DNA from 2 places in the Streptomyces sp. NPDC039462 genome. Region 1 is predicted to be linked to the other one. Evidence: riboswitches for the same ligand, from Rfam matches in the RefSeq annotation. Region 1 holds a riboswitch; the other holds the start of a gene.
The links. Region 1 has a riboswitch for S-adenosylmethionine ahead of ACZ7LU_RS28865 (aminotransferase class V-fold PLP-dependent enzyme). Riboswitches for the same ligand answer to the same signal wherever they lie in the genome.
Positions count from the first base shown of each region.

Region 2: linked by a shared signal. The riboswitch ahead of thrC (threonine synthase) and the one ahead of ACZ7LU_RS28865 (aminotransferase class V-fold PLP-dependent enzyme) in region 1 are both predicted to bind S-adenosylmethionine.

Region 1 is NZ_JBVKAO010000006.1:116,302-125,272, reverse strand. Features, by position in the region: gene ACZ7LU_RS28900 (rhomboid family intramembrane serine protease) at 1-324, shown strand, start outside; gene ACZ7LU_RS28895 (Lrp/AsnC family transcriptional regulator) at 321-602, shown strand; gene ACZ7LU_RS28890 (small secreted hydrophilic protein) at 672-1,031, shown strand; gene ACZ7LU_RS28885 (sensor histidine kinase) at 1,018-2,472, shown strand; gene ACZ7LU_RS28880 (response regulator transcription factor) at 2,469-3,131, shown strand; gene ACZ7LU_RS28875 (SLC13 family permease) at 3,230-4,642, shown strand; gene ACZ7LU_RS28870 (glycerate kinase family protein) at 4,673-5,890, shown strand; gene ACZ7LU_RS28865 (aminotransferase class V-fold PLP-dependent enzyme) at 5,839-7,212, opposite strand; SAM riboswitch class IV at 7,377-7,494, opposite strand; gene trpD (anthranilate phosphoribosyltransferase) at 7,591-8,655, opposite strand; gene qcrB (cytochrome bc1 complex cytochrome b subunit) at 8,803-8,971, opposite strand, start outside.
Region 2 is NZ_JBVKAO010000011.1:1,825-10,795, forward strand. Features, by position in the region: gene groL (chaperonin GroEL) at 82-1,707, opposite strand; gene ACZ7LU_RS38795 (cold-shock protein) at 2,037-2,240, opposite strand; gene ACZ7LU_RS38800 (MoaD/ThiS family protein) at 2,660-2,935, opposite strand; gene thrC (threonine synthase) at 3,022-4,341, opposite strand; SAM riboswitch class I at 4,335-4,463, opposite strand; gene ACZ7LU_RS38810 (glucosyl-3-phosphoglycerate synthase) at 4,640-5,584, shown strand; gene ACZ7LU_RS38815 (trehalose-6-phosphate synthase) at 5,635-7,041, shown strand; gene otsB (trehalose-phosphatase) at 7,066-7,938, opposite strand; gene ACZ7LU_RS38825 (DUF3263 domain-containing protein) at 7,958-8,200, opposite strand; gene ACZ7LU_RS38830 (ABC transporter substrate-binding protein) at 8,242-8,971, opposite strand, start outside.

The DNA.
Region 1 (8,971 bases):
CAGACGCTCGTGGGGGCCTCGGGGGCGATCTCCGCCGTCCTCGGCGCTTTCCTGTATCTCTTCCCTCGGGCGCGTGTCACCAGCCTCTTCCCGTTCCTCTTCTTCCTGCCGCTGCGCTTCCCGGCGTGGGTGGTGCTGCCGTTCTGGGTGGCACTGCAGTGGCTTGCGGCGGGGCAGGGCGGGAAGGGCACGGGGGTCGCCTATCTGGCGCACCTGGTGGGCTTCTCGCTCGGGTTCGTCTTCGCGTGGGGGTGGAGTGTGCGGAGGGCTAGAGTGCAGGGACAAGGCAGCGCACCGGCCACCGAGGGAGACAGCCAGCCGTGATCACCGCGATCGTGCTCATCAAGACCAGCGTGGACCGGATTCCGGAGATCGCCGAGTCGATCGCCGCGCTCGACTCCGTGAGCGAGGTCTTCTCCGTGACCGGTACGTACGACCTGATCGCGATGGTGCGGGTGCCGCGCCACGACGACCTGGCCGACGTCATCCCCGGCCGGATCAGCAAGATCCCCGGTGTCGAGGCGACCGACACGCACGTGGCGTTCCGCACGTACTCGCAGCACGACCTGGAAGCCGCCTTCGCGATCGGCCTCGACTCCTAGACGCTCCATGAGGGTTTCTTCATCCGCGCCTCATTTGGGCGCTGCGGTACGTCGGCCAGCCTCGCAGTCATGGTCTTCTCCCACCGCATGGCCGCCCTGGCCGCCGTCGTCGCGATCCCGCTCGGCATCGCCGCGACCAGCTACGTCCTGACGGACAACCCCGAGCAGCCCAAGGCCCCGCCCAAGGTGGAGCTGCAGAGCGACTCGCCGTCCTCGGCGCCGGCCTCTCCCCGGCCCACCCCGAGCGACGAGAAGGTCTCCCCGCCCCCGGTGACCGAGCACACCGGCGACAGGCCCGGCGGGACTCCCTCGAACGACCACAGGGGCAACGACGACACCGCCAACAGCGACGACACGGGCAGCAGCGACGACTCCGACGACGACGGCCGGGGCGACCACGACGACGACGGCGCCGGTGACGACGGCTGAGCCCCGGCGTCACTGGATAACGGCTCGTGTCCGCATCCTGCTGTGGCTGCTCGTCGTGATGACCGTCGCGCTCACCGCGGTGGCGGCCACCACCCGCTCGGTCCTGCTCCGCGACGTCGACCACCGCATCGACCGGCTCCTCGCCCAGGAGACCGCCGAGTTCACCAACCTCGCGCGCGAGGGCGTCGACCCGCACACCGGCGAGCGGTTCACCGCCCCCGACCCGCTCCTGCGGCTCTTCCTGTCCCGGCAGTACGCCGACCCCGACGAGGAGCTCCTCGGTCTGGTCGGCCGCACCGGGCGGACGCCCGCCAAGAAGGAGCAGGCCCGCGAACCGCGGATCGACCACCCGCTGGCCGAGGACCCCGCCGCGCTGCGGGCCGTCTTCGACTCGCCCGACGCCACCGGCACGCTCCACCGCGACCGGGGCGAGGTCCGCTGGGCGAAGGTGGAGATCAAGGCGAGCGGCGGCCACCCGGCCGCGGCGTTCGTCGTGGCCTTCCACCCGGCGCGCGAACAGGCCAAGGCGGGCGACGTGTTCGCCATGCTGCTCGCCATCTCCGGCGTGGCGCTCCTGATGACGACGGGCATCGGCTGGGCGGTCGCGGGCCGGATCCTCAAACCGGTGCGGCTGGTGCGCACGACCGCGGCTCAGCTCACCGAGCAGGATCTGACCAAGCGCATCCCGGTCCAGGGCCGGGACGACATCGCGGCCCTCGCCGAGACGTTCAACGGCATGCTGGACCGGCTCGAGAGGGCCTTCGCCGCCCAGCGCGAGTTCGTCGACGACGCGGGCCACGAGCTGCGCACCCCCATCACCATCGTCCGCGGCCACCTGGAGCTGATGGGCGACGGGCCCGGGGAGCGCGAGGAGACCGTCCGCATCGTGACGGAGGAGCTGGACCGGATGAGCCGCATCGTCGAGGACCTGCTGCTGCTCGCCAAGGCCGAGCGCCCCGACTTCGTCACCCCGGAGCCGGTGCAGCTGGCCGAGCTGACGGCGGACGTCTTCGTCAAGGCACGGGCGATCGGCGACCGCGACTGGCGCCTCGCCGAGGTCGCCGACACCGAGACCTGTCTCGACCCCCAGCGCATCACCCAGGCGATGGTGCAGCTGGCACAGAACGCCGTCCAGCACACCGCCACGGGGCAGCGCATCGGCATCGGCTCGCGGCTGTGCGCGGGCCGCATCGAGCTGTACGTCGCCGACAGCGGCCCCGGCGTGCAGGCGCAGGACGCCGAGGTGATCTTCGAACGGTTCCGGCGCGGCACCGCGCGGCGCGGCTCCCGCGCCACGGGGGCGGGCCTCGGCCTCGCCATCGTGAAGGCCATCGCCGAGGGCCACGGAGGGCGCGTCGAGCTGCGCCCCACGGACGGCGGCGGCGCCACCTTCGTACTCGTACTCCCGCAGGGACAGCCGGAAGGGGCGGAGCGGCAGTGAACCGCATACTGATCGTCGAGGACGAGGAGCGCATCGCCTCCTTCGTCGAGAAGGGCCTGCGCGCCAACGGCTTCACGACCACCGTGGTCGGCGACGGCGAGAGTGCCTACGACTACGCCGTGACCGGCGGCTTCGACCTGATCGTCCTGGACATCGGCCTGCCGGGACAGGACGGCTTCACGGTCCTGCGCCGGCTGCGCGAGGCCCGCGTGACCACACCCGTCATCGTGCTGACCGCGCGGGACTCGGTGCGGGACACGGTGGCGGGTCTGGAGGGCGGCGCCGACGACTGGATGACCAAGCCGTTCCGCTTCGAGGAGCTGCTCGCCCGGGTGCGGCTGCGGCTGCGCACGGCGGCCGGGGCGCCCGAGGTGACGGTGCTGCGCAGCGGGGAGCTCACGCTGGATCTGCGGACCCGCAGGGCGCGTTCGGCCGAGCGCACGGTGGATCTGACGGCACGTGAGTTCGTCCTTCTGGAGCTCTTCCTGCGCCATCCCGGGCAGGTGCTCTCCCGCGAGCAGATCCTCTCCCACGTGTGGGGTTACGACTTCGACCCGGGCTCGAACATCGTGGACGTCTACGTCCGCGCGCTGCGCAAGAAGCTGGGCTCGGAGCGGGTCGAGACGGTGCGCGGGATGGGGTACCGGCTGCCGGAGTGAGCCGCGCGCGCCGACCCACCGACCCGCGCGCCGGCTCGGTGAAACTCCTTTCATCTACGCCTCATTGAGGGCTCACGGCGCCGCACCACGCTGAACGCGTGACCTTGAACCTGCGGCAGGCCGTGACCCTCTGCGCGGCGCTCAGCGTCTGCGCCCTCCTCGCGGTCCCCGGGAACTTCCCGGGGCTCGGCGCAGACGCCCGCCTGACCCTCGCCGTCTTCGCCCTCGCGACGTGCGCCTGGATCGGCACGCCGATCGACGACACGTACATCGCGCTCGGCGCGGGTCTCGCGCTCACCGCGACCGGCGTGATCAGCAGCGACACCCTGTTCGGCACCCTCGGCGACGAGACGGTGTGGCTATTGATCTGCGCCTTCGTGCTGGCGGCGGCCGTGGCCCGCAGCGGGCTCGCCGGGCGGGCCGCGGCCTTTCTGGTCAGCGGGGCGCGCAGCGTACGGCAGTTGACGCATCTGACGACCGCGGCGCTGGTCGTGACCGCCTTCGCGGTGCCGGCGACGTCGGGGCGCGCCGCGCTCGCGCTGCCCGTCTTCCTCGCGCTCGCCAAGGTCCTCGCCGACCGGAAGCGACTGGTCGTGATGCTCGCGCTGCTCTTTCCGACTGTCATCCTTCTCTCCGCGGTCGCGACTCTGATCGGCGCGGGAGCACATCTGATCACCGTGTCGGTGCTGTGGGAGGCGACCGGCGAGCGGATCGGCTTCACGCAGTGGCTGCTGCTCGGCCTGCCGCTCGCCATGACGTCATCCCATCTGGCGGCGGAGGCCGTCCTGTTGACGACCACCCGGCGCGCCGACCGCCGCGGCCCGGTCCACATCACCCTCGACCAGCTCCAGGCCCATAGCGAACAGCCCGTCACCGGCCCCTGGGAGGCTGCCGAGACGCGCTGCGCCCTGCTGCTCGCCACCGTCGTCGTCCTGTGGTGCAGCGAACCGCTGCACCAGGTGCCGCCCGCCGTCGTCGCGCTGATCGGCGCGGTCGTGGCCTCCTCGCCCGCGCTCGGCACGGTCGGCCTCAAGGACGCCCTCAAGACGGTGCCCTGGTCGCTGCTCCTCTTCATGGCGGCGACGATGGCGATGGGCGTCGCGCTCGCCGACTCGGGGGCGGCGAGGTGGCTGGTGGCCGGGCTGCCCCTGGACCTGTCCCCGTGGCTCTTCCTCACCGTGGTGGTCGCGGTCAGCACGGCCGCCCACCTGGTCCTGCAGTCCCGCTCGGCGCGCTCCTCGGTCCTCGTCCCGCTGGTCGTCGCGGCGGCCGTCGGCACCGGCGTCAACCCGGTCGCGGCCGCGCTCGCCTCCACGGCCGCGGCGGGCTTCTGCCACACGCTGCCCGCCTCCGCGAAACCCGTCACCCTCTTCGCCGAGCTCCCGGACACCCCCACCTACACCCCGCGCGACCTGCTGCGCCTCTCCGCGGTCCTCGCCCCGCTGACCGCCGCGCTCGTCCTGCTCTTCGCCGTGACGCTCTGGCCGCTGCTCGGCGTCCCCGTCCGCTGAACCCGCCCTTGAATCCCCCTGGAGACCGTCATGCTGACCCGTTTCGCCATCGCCCCCAGCGGCTTCAAGGAGTCCCTGTCCGCGAGCTCCGCGGCCGAGGCCATCGCCGCCGGTGTACGCCGTGTCGTCCCGCACGCGGAGACCGATCTGATCCCGCTGGTGGACGGCGGCGAGGGCACCGCCCGCGCGCTGGCCGCCGCGGGCGGCGGGCGGCTCGTCGCCCTGCCCGCGACCGGTCCCGTCGGCCAGCGGATCGGCACGCACTTCGCCCTGCTGCCCGACGGCACGGCGGTCGTCGAGATGGCGGCCGTGGCGGGGCTCTCGCTGGTCCCCCGCGACCTGCGGGACCCGGGCGCCACCACGACGTACGGCGTGGGCGAGCTGATCCGCGCCGCGCTCGACGCGGGTGCCCGCCGCATCCTGGTCGGCTGCGGCGACTCGGGCACGTCGGACGGCGGCGCGGGCGCCCTGCAAGCCCTCGGCGCCCGGCTCCTCGACGCCGACGGCTGGGAACTGCCGCACGGCGGGCGGGAGTTGACGCGGCTGAGCCGCATCGACCCGGGCGGCCTCGACCCGCGCCTCGCGGCCACCGAGATCCGTGTCGCCTGCAACCCCTTCAACGTCCTGTGCGGCGAGCGCGGCGTCGCCCGCGTCTTCGGCCCCCAGAAGGGCGCGACACCCCAGCAGGTCGAGCAGCTCGCGGCCGCCCTTGAGCACTGGGCGCACCTCCTCACGCGGGACCTGCCCGTGCGCACCGACCTCTTCGAGGGACCCGGCACGGGCGCGTCGGGCGGCCTCGGCGCCGGGCTCGCCGCACTCGGCGCCGCGCTGCTCCCCCGCTTCGACGTGCTGCTCGAACGGCTCGACCTCGACGAGCGGCTGGCCCGCGCCGACCTGGTCATCACCGCGGAGGGCGCCCTCGACCACCAGACCCCGCGCGGCAAGGTCCCCGCCGAGGTGGCCCGCCGCGCGAAGCGGTCCGGGCGCCCGGTCCTGGTCCTCGCGGGCACGATCGGGGACGGCGCGCACACCGTCCGCGCGCTGGGCGTGGACGCGTACAGCGCGATCCTGCCCGCTCCGGTCTCGCTGACGGAGGCGCTCGGCCGGGGCGGCGAGTTCCTCACCGACGCGACGGAGCGGGCCCTGCGGATGATCCAGCTCGGCTCACGGCTGCCCGGGGGCCGGCTGCCCGCGGGTCAGGCGGCGGCGCTGGTGTCCGGCACGCAACGCCCGTCCTCGGTGCGGTAGTTCCACCGCGCGCCGTCCGACACCAGCTCCTTGACGGCGCGCACGAAACGCTCGATGTGCTCGTCGGGGGTGCCCGCGCCGAAGCTCACGCGGATGGCGTTCAGCGACTTCTCGCCGGGCGCGGCCTCGGGGGCGCCGCACGCGCCGGGCTCGTCGGGCTCGCTGCCGAGCAGGGTGCGCACCAGCGGGTGGGCACAGAACAGGCCGTCCCGTACGCCGATGCCGTACTCGGCGGAGAGCGCGGCGGCGAAGTGCGAGCTGTTCCAGCCGTCCACGACGAAGGAGATGACGCCCACGCGCGGCGCGTCGTCCCCGAAGAGCGAGAGCACCCGCACGGCGGGCACCTCGGCGAGCCCCTCGCGCACCTTCGCGATCAGGTACTGCTCGCGGGCGACGAGCTGGTCGAAGCGCGCCTCGGTGAGCGTCTTGCAGGCGGCGGCGATGGAGTAGACGCCGATGACGTTCGGCGAACCGGCCTCGTGGCGGGCCGCGCTCTCGTGCCACTCCACGTCCACGCCGCCGTCCGTACGCCGTGCGACCTTGCGCGAGGCGCCGCCGCCCGCGAGGTACGGCTCTGCCGCCCGCAGCCAGTCGGAGCGGCCCGCGAGGACGCCCGAGCCGAACGGCGCGTACAGCTTGTGTCCGGAGAAGGCGACCCAGTCGACGTCCAACTCGCCGATGGAGACGGGGTGGTGGGGCGCGAGCTGCGCCGCGTCGAGGACGATCCGGGCGCCGTGCGCGTGCGCGGCGGCGGCCAGCTCCCGCACAGGCCACAGCTCGCCGGTGACGTTGGAGGCGCCGGTCACGCACACCAGCGCCGGGCCGTAGGGGTCGCGGTCGGCGAGGGCCCGCTCCAGGGTCTGGACGGCCTCGTCGGGGGTGCGCGGCGCGTTCAGGTAGGTCACCCGGGCGTCCCGCCACGGCAGGAGCGAGGCGTGGTGCTCGGTCTCGAAGACGAAGACCTGGCAGCCGGCGGGCAGGGCGGCGGCGAGCAGGTTCAGCGAGTCGGTGGTGGAGCGGGTGAAGACGACCTGGTCGTCCTCGCGGCAGCCGAGGAACTCGGCGACGACGGTCCGGCTGTTCTCGAACAGGTCGGTGGAGAGCTGCGACAGGTACCCGGCGCCGCGGTGCACGCTGCCGTAGTACGGCGCGTACGCGGCCACGTCGTCCCACACCCGCTGCAGCGCCGGCGCGCTCGCCGCGTAGTCGAGCGCGGCGTAGCTCACCTCGCCGCCGGTGACCAGCGGAACGGTGACGTCCCGGCCGAGGACCGGCAGCGGGGCACAGACGGCGGCGTCGACGGCAACGGCGGAAACAGACATGGCGAACTCCCGTGAGAAGCAGGCGAGATCACTGCGCCGGACGTCGGTCGACGGCGCAGGAGAAAGGTGAAAAAGGGTGTGCGGAGGCGGGGCGTAGAAGCCCTGTCACATTCGCTGGCTCACGAGACTGCTCCCTTGAGGACCAGGACCCCAGGGTTGCGAGGGGTCCGCGCTTGCCATACGCCTTGCTGCGTACGACCTGGTCTTCACCCGGGGCACCCCGCCACGGACGGAGGGTTGCCGGACAGCGGGCCGGGGCCGTAGTCGCTGTCACTCATGACCTGTGCAGCATCCTGCCACACGATCTTCGACGCGCAAGGCGCAGTCCAGAATCCGGACTGCGCCCTGCGTCACATCACCACCGCCCGAGGGCGGCTCTCAGCGGTTGCTCGCTGCCACCCAGCGCTCCAGGGCCTTCTTCGCGGCGCCCGAGTCGATGGCCTGCGCCGCCCGGGCGATGCCGGCCCGGATCTGCTCGGCCAGCGGCTCGTCGGTGGGCGTCAGGGCGGCCAGCGCCGCCGCCGAGTTGAGCAGCACCGCGTCCCGCACCGGTCCGCTCTCCCCGTCGAGCAGCCGCAGCGCCACTTCCGCGTTGTACGAGGCGTCGGCGCCCCGCAGCGCCTCGACGGGCACCAGGTCGAGCCCGACGTCCCGGGGATCGAAGGCCTCCTCGCGCACGGCGCCGTCCCGCACCACCCAGACCCGGGAGGTGGACGTCGTCGTCAGCTCGTCGAGCCCGTCGTCACCGCGGAAGACGAGGGACGAGTGCCCCCGCTCGGCGAAGACGCCCGCCACGATGGGGGCCATCCGGGGGTCGGCGACCCCGACGGCCTGGGCGCGCACCTTGGCCGGGTTGGTGAGCGGGCCGAGGAGGTTGAAGACGGTCCGGATGCCCAGCTGGCTGCGGGCGGCACCGGCGTGGCGCAGCGCCGGGTGGAACTTCACGGCGAAGCAGAACGTGATGCCAGCCTCCTCGGCGACCTCGACCACCCGCTGCGGGGTGAGGTCGAGGTTGACGCCGAGCTTCTCCAGCACGTCGGAGGCGCCGGACGCGCTGGAGGCGGCCCGGTTGCCGTGCTTGACGACCTTCGCGCCGGCTCCGGCGACGACGATCGCGGACATGGTCGAGATGTTGACGGTCTTGGCGCCGTCGCCGCCCGTGCCCACGATGTCGACGCTCGGGCCCGGCACGTCGATGACGTTGGCGTGCGCGTACATGGCGCGTACCAGACCGGAGATCTCCTCGACGGTCTCGCCCTTGGCCCGCAGCGCGACCACGAAGCCCGCGATCTGCGCGTCGGTGGCCTCGCCGCGCATGATGCGGTCCATGGCCCAGGCCGTGTCGTCGGCGCTCTGGTCACGGCCCGCCAGCAGGCCGTTCAGTACGTCGGGCCAGGAACGGTCCGCCGCGGTGTCGCCTCCTGCGGGGGTCACAGCGTTCATGGCCGCTCCTGGTTTTCGTCTGTGTGTGTACTTGGGGTGAGTCCCACCCTATCCAGCCCCGGGGACGGCAAAGAGCCCCGTCCATTGCCTGGACGGGGCTCTTACCGTGGCGACCTTGGGAGGTCAGAGCTTCAGAGCTCCAGATGATCAGTGGTGGCCGTGGCCGCTCGTGATCTCCTTGTACTCGTCGGCGGTGGGCTTGGGGATCTGACCCTCTTCCCCGAAGTAGCCCTTGGAGAGCTTGGCCCGCAGCTTCTGCGAACCGGACAGCTTGCGCTTGACGCCGTTCTCGTCGACCGCAGGGCCGAGCTCGACC
Region 2 (8,971 bases), on a different contig from region 1:
GAAACGCCCGAGGGCGGCACCCCTTCGTGAGAAGGAGTGCCGCCCTCGGTACGTACGGGACAGTGATCAACCAGAGGTCGATCAGAAGTCCATGTCACCGCCCGGCATGCCGCCGCCGGCCGGGGCAGCGCCCGCCTTCTCCGGCTTGTCGGCGATGACGGCCTCGGTGGTGAGGAACAGCGCGGCGATGGAGGCGGCGTTCTGCAGGGCAGAGCGCGTCACCTTCGCCGGGTCGAGGATGCCCTCGGCGATCATGTCGACGTACTCACCGGTCGCGGCGTTCAGGCCGTGGCCGACGGTCAGGTTGCGCACCTTCTCGACGACGACACCGCCCTCGAGGCCGGCGTTGACCGCGATCTGCTTCAGCGGGGCCTCGAGGGCCAGCTTCACAGCGGCGGCACCGGTGGCCTCGTCGCCCTCAAGCTCCAGCTTCTCGAAGACCTGGGAGGCCTGCAGCAGGGCCACGCCACCACCGGCGACGATGCCCTCCTCGACGGCCGCCTTCGCGTTGCGAACGGCGTCCTCGATGCGGTGCTTGCGCTCCTTGAGCTCGACCTCGGTCGCGGCACCGGCCTTGATGACGGCCACGCCGCCCGCGAGCTTCGCCAGGCGCTCCTGGAGCTTCTCGCGGTCGTAGTCCGAGTCGCTGTTCTCGATCTCGGCGCGGATCTGGTTGACGCGGCCCTGGACCTGGTCGCTGTCACCGGCACCGTCGACGATGGTCGTCTCGTCCTTGGTGATGACGACCTTGCGGGCGCGGCCGAGCAGGTCGAGACCGGCGTTCTCCAGCTTGAGGCCGACCTCCTCGGAGATGACGGTGCCACCGGTGAGGATGGCGATGTCGCCGAGCATGGCCTTGCGGCGGTCACCGAAGCCCGGGGCCTTGACGGCGACGGACTTGAAGGTGCCACGGATCTTGTTGACGACCAGCGTGGACAGGGCCTCGCCCTCGACGTCCTCCGCGATGATCAGCAGCGGCTTGCCCGACTGCATGACCTTCTCCAGGAGCGGAAGGAGGTCCTTCACGTTGGAGATCTTGGAGTTGACGATCAGGATGTACGGGTCGTCGAGCGACGCCTCCATACGCTCCATGTCGGTGGCGAAGTACGCCGAGATGTAGCCCTTGTCGAAGCGCATACCCTCGGTGAGCTCCAGCTCCAGACCGAAGGTCTGGGACTCCTCGACGGTGATGACGCCTTCCTTGCCGACCTTGTCCATCGCCTCGGCGATGAGCTCGCCGATCTGGGTGTCGGCGGCGGAGATGGAGGCCGTCGAAGCGATCTGCTCCTTGGTCTCGACATCCTTCGCCTGCTCGAGCAGGGCGCCGGAGACGGCCTCGACGGCCTTCTCGATGCCGCGCTTGAGGGCCATCGGGTTGGCACCGGCGGCCACGTTGCGCAGACCCTCGCGCACCAGGGCCTGGGCCAGGACGGTCGCGGTCGTCGTGCCGTCACCGGCGACGTCGTCCGTCTTCTTCGCGACCTCCTTGACCAGCTCGGCGCCGATCTTCTCGTACGGGTCCTCGAGCTCGATCTCCTTGGCGATGGAAACACCATCGTTGGTGATCGTGGGGGCGCCCCACTTCTTCTCGAGGACGACGTTGCGACCCTTGGGGCCCAGGGTCACCTTGACGGCGTCGGCGAGCTGGTTCATGCCGCGCTCGAGGCCGCGCCGTGCCTCCTCGTCGAACGCGATGATCTTGGCCATGTGAAGTGGTCCTCCCGGACGGGGTGGAAACGCAAACGGACCGTGCTGGTGCCCGCGACGGACGGACTGCGTGCCGTGTGGTTCCTTGCCCCACGCGGCCTGCGGACCTCACCGACCCGATCCAAGTTCTGTCACTCTCACTCGGAGAGTGCTAAGCCCAATGATTAGCACTCGACCCCCACGAGTGCAAGGTGCTCCCGCCAGATCCGCCCGGCGCGCGGGAGCACGGACGCACCCCGGGGGCCCGCACCGGACGCACACGAGGGGCCCGTACCCCTGTGGGATACGGACCCCTCGCGATGCTTGCTTCGGTGGTCGATCGCGCCGAGCTAGACGGCGAGCTTGACCATGTCCGCCTGCGGACCCTTCTGGCCCTGCGAGATCTCGAACTCGACTCGCTGACCTTCTTCAAGGGTGCGGTAGCCGTCCATCTGGATCGCGCTGTAGTGGACGAAAACATCCGCACCACCGTCGACCGCGATGAAGCCGTACCCCTTCTCCGCGTTGAACCACTTGACGGTGCCCTGAGCCATGCCTAACTCCCCTATTACTGGCCCTTGCACAGGACCGCACTTCGCGGACCCGGGTCAGACCTCACCCCCCACTGATTGGGGGTGTGCGCCGGAACGCGTCGACCGCCGCTGAATGTATCTGTCCAACTGCCGTCTGCAACAGGTCAATCGGACGAGAATTCTGGGCGCGCCCGATCGGTAATATGCGGAGAATTCACCGGAATCCAGGGCAAGTCGGGCCGGGCAAAAGGCACATGAGGCTCAAATGGGCAGTGCGCTTTGGCTACTTCTTGTCGGCTCCGGGCCGACTTCGTATATGCACTCGGCACTGACGGCGAAGCACGCTTCCCAACTGTACCGCGCTCAACCAAGCAGAATTGCCCCCTCCGCTTCTCTCGCGGAGGGGGCAATTCGAATTACGCAGGGTGCTTGCGAAAAGGTCAGCCGCCGGCGACGGCGGGAATGATCGAGACGCCCGCGCCGTCCGGCGTGGCCGTCTCCAGGCCCTGCTCGAAGCGGACGTCGTCGTCGTTCACGTACACGTTGACGAAGCGGCGCAGCTTGCCCTGGTCGTCCAGGACGCGGGCGGCGATCCCGGTGTGGTTCTTCTCCAGGTCGGCGATGACCTCACCCAGATTCGCCCCCTCGGCGGCGACCTCGGCCTTGCCGCCGGTGTAGGTGCGCAGAATGGTGGGGATGCGAACGTTGACACTCATGGTTCACCTCAGGGGGATACGGGCCCCGTAAGGGGCGCGGGGAACTGCGCGACCAGCCACAACGGCCCCGCAGGGAAGCAACAACCTCAGCCGGCAAGCCCCGCGGAGCGAAACGCCTCAAGGCTCGGCTTGATCGTGGCGGTGGCCTGCGAAGTCTCGGCGACAGCGTCAAGCGTCTTCAGGCCGTCCCCGGTGTTCAGGACCACCGTGGTGAGGGCCGGGTCGAGAAGCCCCGCCTCGAAAAGCTTCTTCGTGACGCCCACCGTCACACCCCCCGCGGTCTCCGCGAAGATCCCTTCCGTGCGGGCGAGCAGCTTGATCGCCTCGACGACCTGCTCGTCGTTCACGTCCTCGACCGCCCCGCCCGTGCGGCGCGCGATGTCCAGGACGTACGGCCCGTCGGCGGGGTTGCCGATGGCCAGCGACTTGGCGATGGTGTTCGGCTTCTGGGGGCGTACGACGTCGTGCCCGGCCTTGAAGGCGGTCGACACCGGCGAGCAGCCCTCGGCCTGCGCGCCGAAGATCTTGTACGGCTTGTCGGCCACCAGGCCGAGGGCGATGAGCTCCTTCAGCCCCTTGTCGATCTTCGTGAGCTGCGAGCCGGAGGCGATGGGGATGACGAGCTGGTCGGGCAGCTCCCAGCCGAGCTGCTCGCAGATCTCGTACGCGAGGGTCTTGGAGCCCTCGCCGTAGTACGGCCGCAGGTTGACGTTGACGAAGCCCCAGCCCTCGCCCAGCGGGTCGCCGATGAGCTCGGAGCAGAAGCGGTTCACGTCGTCGTAGTTGCCCTCGATGCCGACGAGTTCACCGCCGTAGACCGCGGCCATGACGACCTTGCCCTGCTCCAGGTCGTGCGGGATGAACACGCAGGAGCGGAAGCCGGCGCGGGCCGCGGCGGCGCCGACGGCGCCCGCGAGGTTGCCGGTGGAGGAGCAGGAGAGCGTGGTGAAGCCGAAGGCGCGCGCCGCTTCGAGGGCCTGCGCGACGACGCGGTCCTTGAAGGAGTGCGTGGGGTTGCCGGAGTCGTCCTTGACGAACAACTTGCCCTGCTCGAAGCCGAGTTCACGGCCGAGGTTGTCGGCCTTGACGAGCTGGGTCCAGCCGGGGTTGAGGTTCGGCTTGTCGGCCACGTCGGCGGGGACGGGGAGCAGCGGGGCGTAGCGCCAGATGTTGGCGGGGCCTGCCTCGATCTGCTTGCGGAGGGCTTCCGGGTCGCCGAGCGGCAGGTCGTACGCGACTTCGAGGGGGCCGAAACACTCGACGCAGGCGAAGATCGGGCCGAGCGGGAACGTGGTGCCGCACTCACGGCAGGAAAGGCCGGAGGCGGGCCCGAGGTCGACGGAAGGGGTGGTGCTCTGGGTGGCGACGGTCTGCACAGCCATGGAGGCGAGGCCCTTTCTCCTCATCTTCCTCGCGACGCATCTCGCCGCGAGACGGAATTGGCACCTTCCCCACCGTGACCTCGCGGTCGGCGGGAGGGTTGCCGGGGCTTCAACGGGCCGTTTCCCTCTGCCCCTCTGGATGAGCGGTTTTCGATTATGGGTTTCAGTTGTCGATCTCAACGCGGCGGTGACCCCGACATGCGATGGTCACCGGCGTTGTTCAAGACTGTAACCGAAGCCCCGGACCCTTGAGATAGTCGTCCGAACCGCGAGATGGATCACATCGATCACCTCATCGATCACCTATGGGAGGACCGCGACCGTGCTGGAAGAGGTCGAGCGCTGGCTCAGCAGGCGTTCCTGGTCCGTCGCCGACCGGCCGCCGGCCCGGCTCGCCGAGGCCAAGCGCGCCGGCGGCGCCTCGGTGAGCGTCGTGCTGCCCGCGCTCGACGAGGAGGGGACGGTCGGCGAGATCGTCGCCGAGATACGCCGCGAGCTGATGGAGAAGGTCCCGCTGGTCGACGAGCTGGTGGTGATCGACTCCGGCTCCACGGACCGTACGGCCGAGGTCGCCGCGGCGGCGGGCGCGAAGGTCGTCCGCAGGGACGAGATCCTGCCGCGCGTCCCCGCGGTCCCGGGCAAGGGCGAGGTGCTGTGGCGCTCGCTGCTCGCGACGAGCAGTGACATCGTCGCGTTCGTCGACGCTGACCTGCGGGAGTTCTCCGCGGACTTCGTCTCGGGGATCGTGGGACCGCTGCTCACCGACCCGGACGTGGCCTTCGTGAAGGCGATGTACGACCGCCCGCTCGGCGAGGCCGCCGGGCAGGGCGGCCGGGTGACGGAGCTGATGGCGCGGCCGCTCCTGAACATGCACTGGCCGCAGCTGGCGGGGTTCGTCCAGCCGCTCGGCGGCGAGTACGCGGCCCGCAGGTCGCTCCTCGAGCGGCTGCCGTTCCCCGTCGGGTACGGCGTGGAGCTCGGCCTGCTCGTCGACGCGCTGCACACGGTGGGTCTGGACGCGCTGGCGCAGGTGGACGTCGGGGTGCGCAAGCACCGGCACCAGGACGGGCAGGCGCTCGGGCGGATGGCGGCGGCGATCTACCGGACGGCACAGCTGCGGCTCGCGCGCGGGCATCTCGTACGCCCCGAGCTCACGCAGTTCGAGCGGGGCGAGCACGGGTTCGTGCCGCGGACGTACGCGGTCGACACGGAGGAGCGGCCGCCCATGACGAGCATCGCCGAGTACGCGCACCGCCGCGTGGCGTGACCGGGAGCCCGTACGTTTGCCCGACCCCGGGACGGGCTACGTTTTGCCACATGGTCTCCGAGCACGGTTCGTCAGCAGCACAGGTACTCGTCGCGTCCAACCGCGGCCCCGTCTCGTACACCGTCGGAGAGGACGGTGAGCTGACCGCCAGGCGTGGCGGCGGCGGCCTGGTCTCCGGGCTCAGCGCCATCGGTGACGAGGCGGACGCCCTGTGGGTGTGCGCGGCGCTCGGCGACGGCGACCGCGAGGCGGTGCGCCGGGGCGTCGGTGAGCCGGGCGTACGGATGCTGGACATCGACGCGGACGTCCACGCGGACGCGTACAACGGCATCGCGAACTCGGTGCTGTGGTTCGTCCACCACCTGCTCTACCAGACGCCGTTGGAACCGGTCTTCGGACCGGAGTTCCGCGCACAGTGGGCGGCGTACGAGACGTACAACCGGGCGTTCGCCGAGGCGCTCGCCGAGGAGGCGGGGCCGGGGGCGGCCGTCCTGGTGCAGGACTACCACCTGGCGCTGGTGCCGGGCATGCTGCGGGAGCTCCGCGAGGACCTGCGCATCGGCCACTTCTCGCACACCCCGTGGGCACCCGCCGACTACTTCCGGATGCTGCCGGACGACGTGGCCGAGCAGTTGCTGCGCGGGATGCTCGGCGCCGACCGGCTCGGCTTCCTCACCGGGCGGTGGGCGGACGCGTTCACGGAGTGCTGTGTGCGGCTCGTCGGCGGGACCTCGGGCACCAGGATCGGGGTGCACGGGCTCGGCGCCGACGCCGACTTCCTGCGGGAGCGGTCGCGGCGCGACGACGTCGAGGAGCGGATGCGGGCGCTGCGGGAGCAGGCGGGCACGCAGGACGGCGAGGACCGGAAGTTGATCGTCCGGGTGGACCGGACGGAGCTGTCCAAGAACATCGTCCGGGGCCTGCACGCCTACCGCGAGCTGCTCGACACCCACCCCGAGTGGCGTGAGCGCGTCGTGCACGTCGCCTTCGCCTACCCGTCCCGGCAGGACCTGGCGGTCTACCGCGACTACACCGCGGAGGTCTCCCGGGTCGCCGAGGACATCAACGCCACGTACGGGACGGACGGCTGGACCCCGGTGGTCCTGCACGTCAAGGACGACTTCGCGCGCTCCCTCGCGGCCTACCGCATGGCGGACGTGGCCCTGGTCAACCCCATCCGCGACGGCATGAACCTCGTCGCGAAGGAGGTCCCGGTCGTCTCCGACGAGGGCTGCGCGCTGGTCCTGTCGCGGGAGGCGGGCGCCCACGAGGAGCTCGGCGAGGACGCGCTCTCCGTGAACCCCTTCGACGTCACGGCCACGGCGGAGGCCCTGCACACGGCCCTCCTGATGCCGCCGGAGGAGCGCGCCGAGCGCACGAAGCGCCTCGCGGCGGCGGCGACGGCGCTGCCGCCCGCGCAGTGGTTCCTGGACCAGCTGCGGGCCCTGACGGGCTGAGGCGCCCCGCGCGCCCGCGCGCGCTCAGGTCAGCCGGGCGCCGATCGCCGACAGCAGCCGTACGACACCCTGCGGGCCGTCCACGACCAGGTCGGCCCGCCCGGCCAGCTCCTTGACCTCCGCGCTGCCGCTGCACACGAGCAGGCCCGCGACACCGTCCGAGCGGAGCTTCTCCACGGCGCCGAAGGCGGGCAGGTCGCCGAGGTCGTCGCCTGCGTAGAGAACGGACTCGGCGCCCACCTCGTGCAGGTACTCGGCGAGGGCCACGCCCTTGTCCATGCCGGGCGGCCGCAGCTCCAGGACGAGCCGGCCCGGCTCGACGATCAGGCCGTGCCGGTGCGCCAGCTCGCCGAGCGGCTCGCGCAGCGCCTCGAAGGCCGCCTGCGGGTCCTGCGCCCGGCGCGTGTGCACGGCGACGGCGCGGCCCTTCTCCTCTATCCACGATCCGCGCCAGGCGCCGATCCCGTCCAGGAAGCCGGGCAGCTCGGCGCGGACGGCCGCGACCCCGGGGTGCGGCTCGGCGGCGCGGACCGTGCCGGTGACGGCGTCCCAGCGCTCGGCGCCGTAGTGCCCGAGGACGACGAGGTGCTCCAGGCCGGGGACGCCCGCGAAGCCGCCGTAGCGGACGGCGACACCCGCCGGGCGGCCCGTGACGACCGCCACCGACCGCAGGCGGGGGGCGAGCGCGGCGAGCGCCGGCACGGCGTCCGGGTGGGCGCGCGCCTGTTCGGGATCGGGCACGATCGGGGCGAGCGTCCCGTCGAAGTCCAGCGCCACCACGGCGCGTTCCGGCCGGGCGAGGAACGCCGCGAGGCCGTCGCGCCCCGCAGACGTCACGGGCTCGGGCAGGCCGGGCGGCTCGGGCAGGTTCGACAGCGAGTACGTAGGGTCACCCATGGGCCCGACCTTAGCCGCGTCAGCGCTCGGCGCGCCGGGACTCCCGCACCCGGCGCAGCCGATTGACCGTAATCGGGTCGTGGGCGAGCGCCCGCGGGTCGTCGAGGAGGGCGTTCAGGAGCTGGTAGTAGCGCACCGGCACCATGCCGAGCTCCTCGCGGACGGCGCGCTCCTTGGCGCCCGGGCCCGGCCACGGCCGCCGCTCGAGGGCCAGCACCGCGCGGTCCCGCTCGGAGAGGCCCTCCCGCTCCTGATCGGTCATGCCCGCCACGCTACCGGCCGCCTCGGACAAGGCCGCATCGGCTACTCGGCGTTCTCCGCGGTCATCGCCCGGGTCTGGATCCGGCCGAGCACCGACTTGGGGTCGCCGCCCTCGCCGACGGTCTTGCCGATGTCCTTCTTGATGTCCGCCGAGACCTGCGCCCAGGACGTCTTGCCCACCGGGTAGAGCTCCGAGGTGGGGAGCTCCTTGAGGAACTCGCCGAGCGCGGTGTGGCCGCGGTCCTTCGCCATCGCCTGCGAGGCGGAGGTCGTCACGGGCAGGATGTCGTACTCGTTCGAGAATTCGAGCACGTTCTTCTTGCTGTAGACGTAGTCGAGGAACTTGCCGGCCTCCTTGCGGTGGCCGTTCTGCTTGAACGCCATCATCCAGTCGGCGACGCCCATCGTGGCCTGCGCCTTGCCGTTGACGCCGGGCGCCGGCACCATGCCGAACTTCACGCCCTTCTTGGCGGCCATCTTCATCAGCGTCGGGTGACCGTTGAGCATGCCGACCTCGCCGCGCGAGAACGCCGCGAACGCCTCGGCGCGGTTCAGCTGCGCGGGGGGCGTGGGACCGGTCAGGCCCTTGCCGACGAGCTCGTCCCTGAGCCAGGCGAACGTCTTGGCGTTCTGCGGGGAGTCGAGGGCGTACGAGCCGACGTTGTCGGTGTAACCGCCGCCGCCGCTCAGCATCCACATGAGCGTCTCGGCGGGGGCCTCCTCGGGGCCCAGCGGCAGCGCGTACGGGATCTTCACGCCGCGCGCCTTGAGC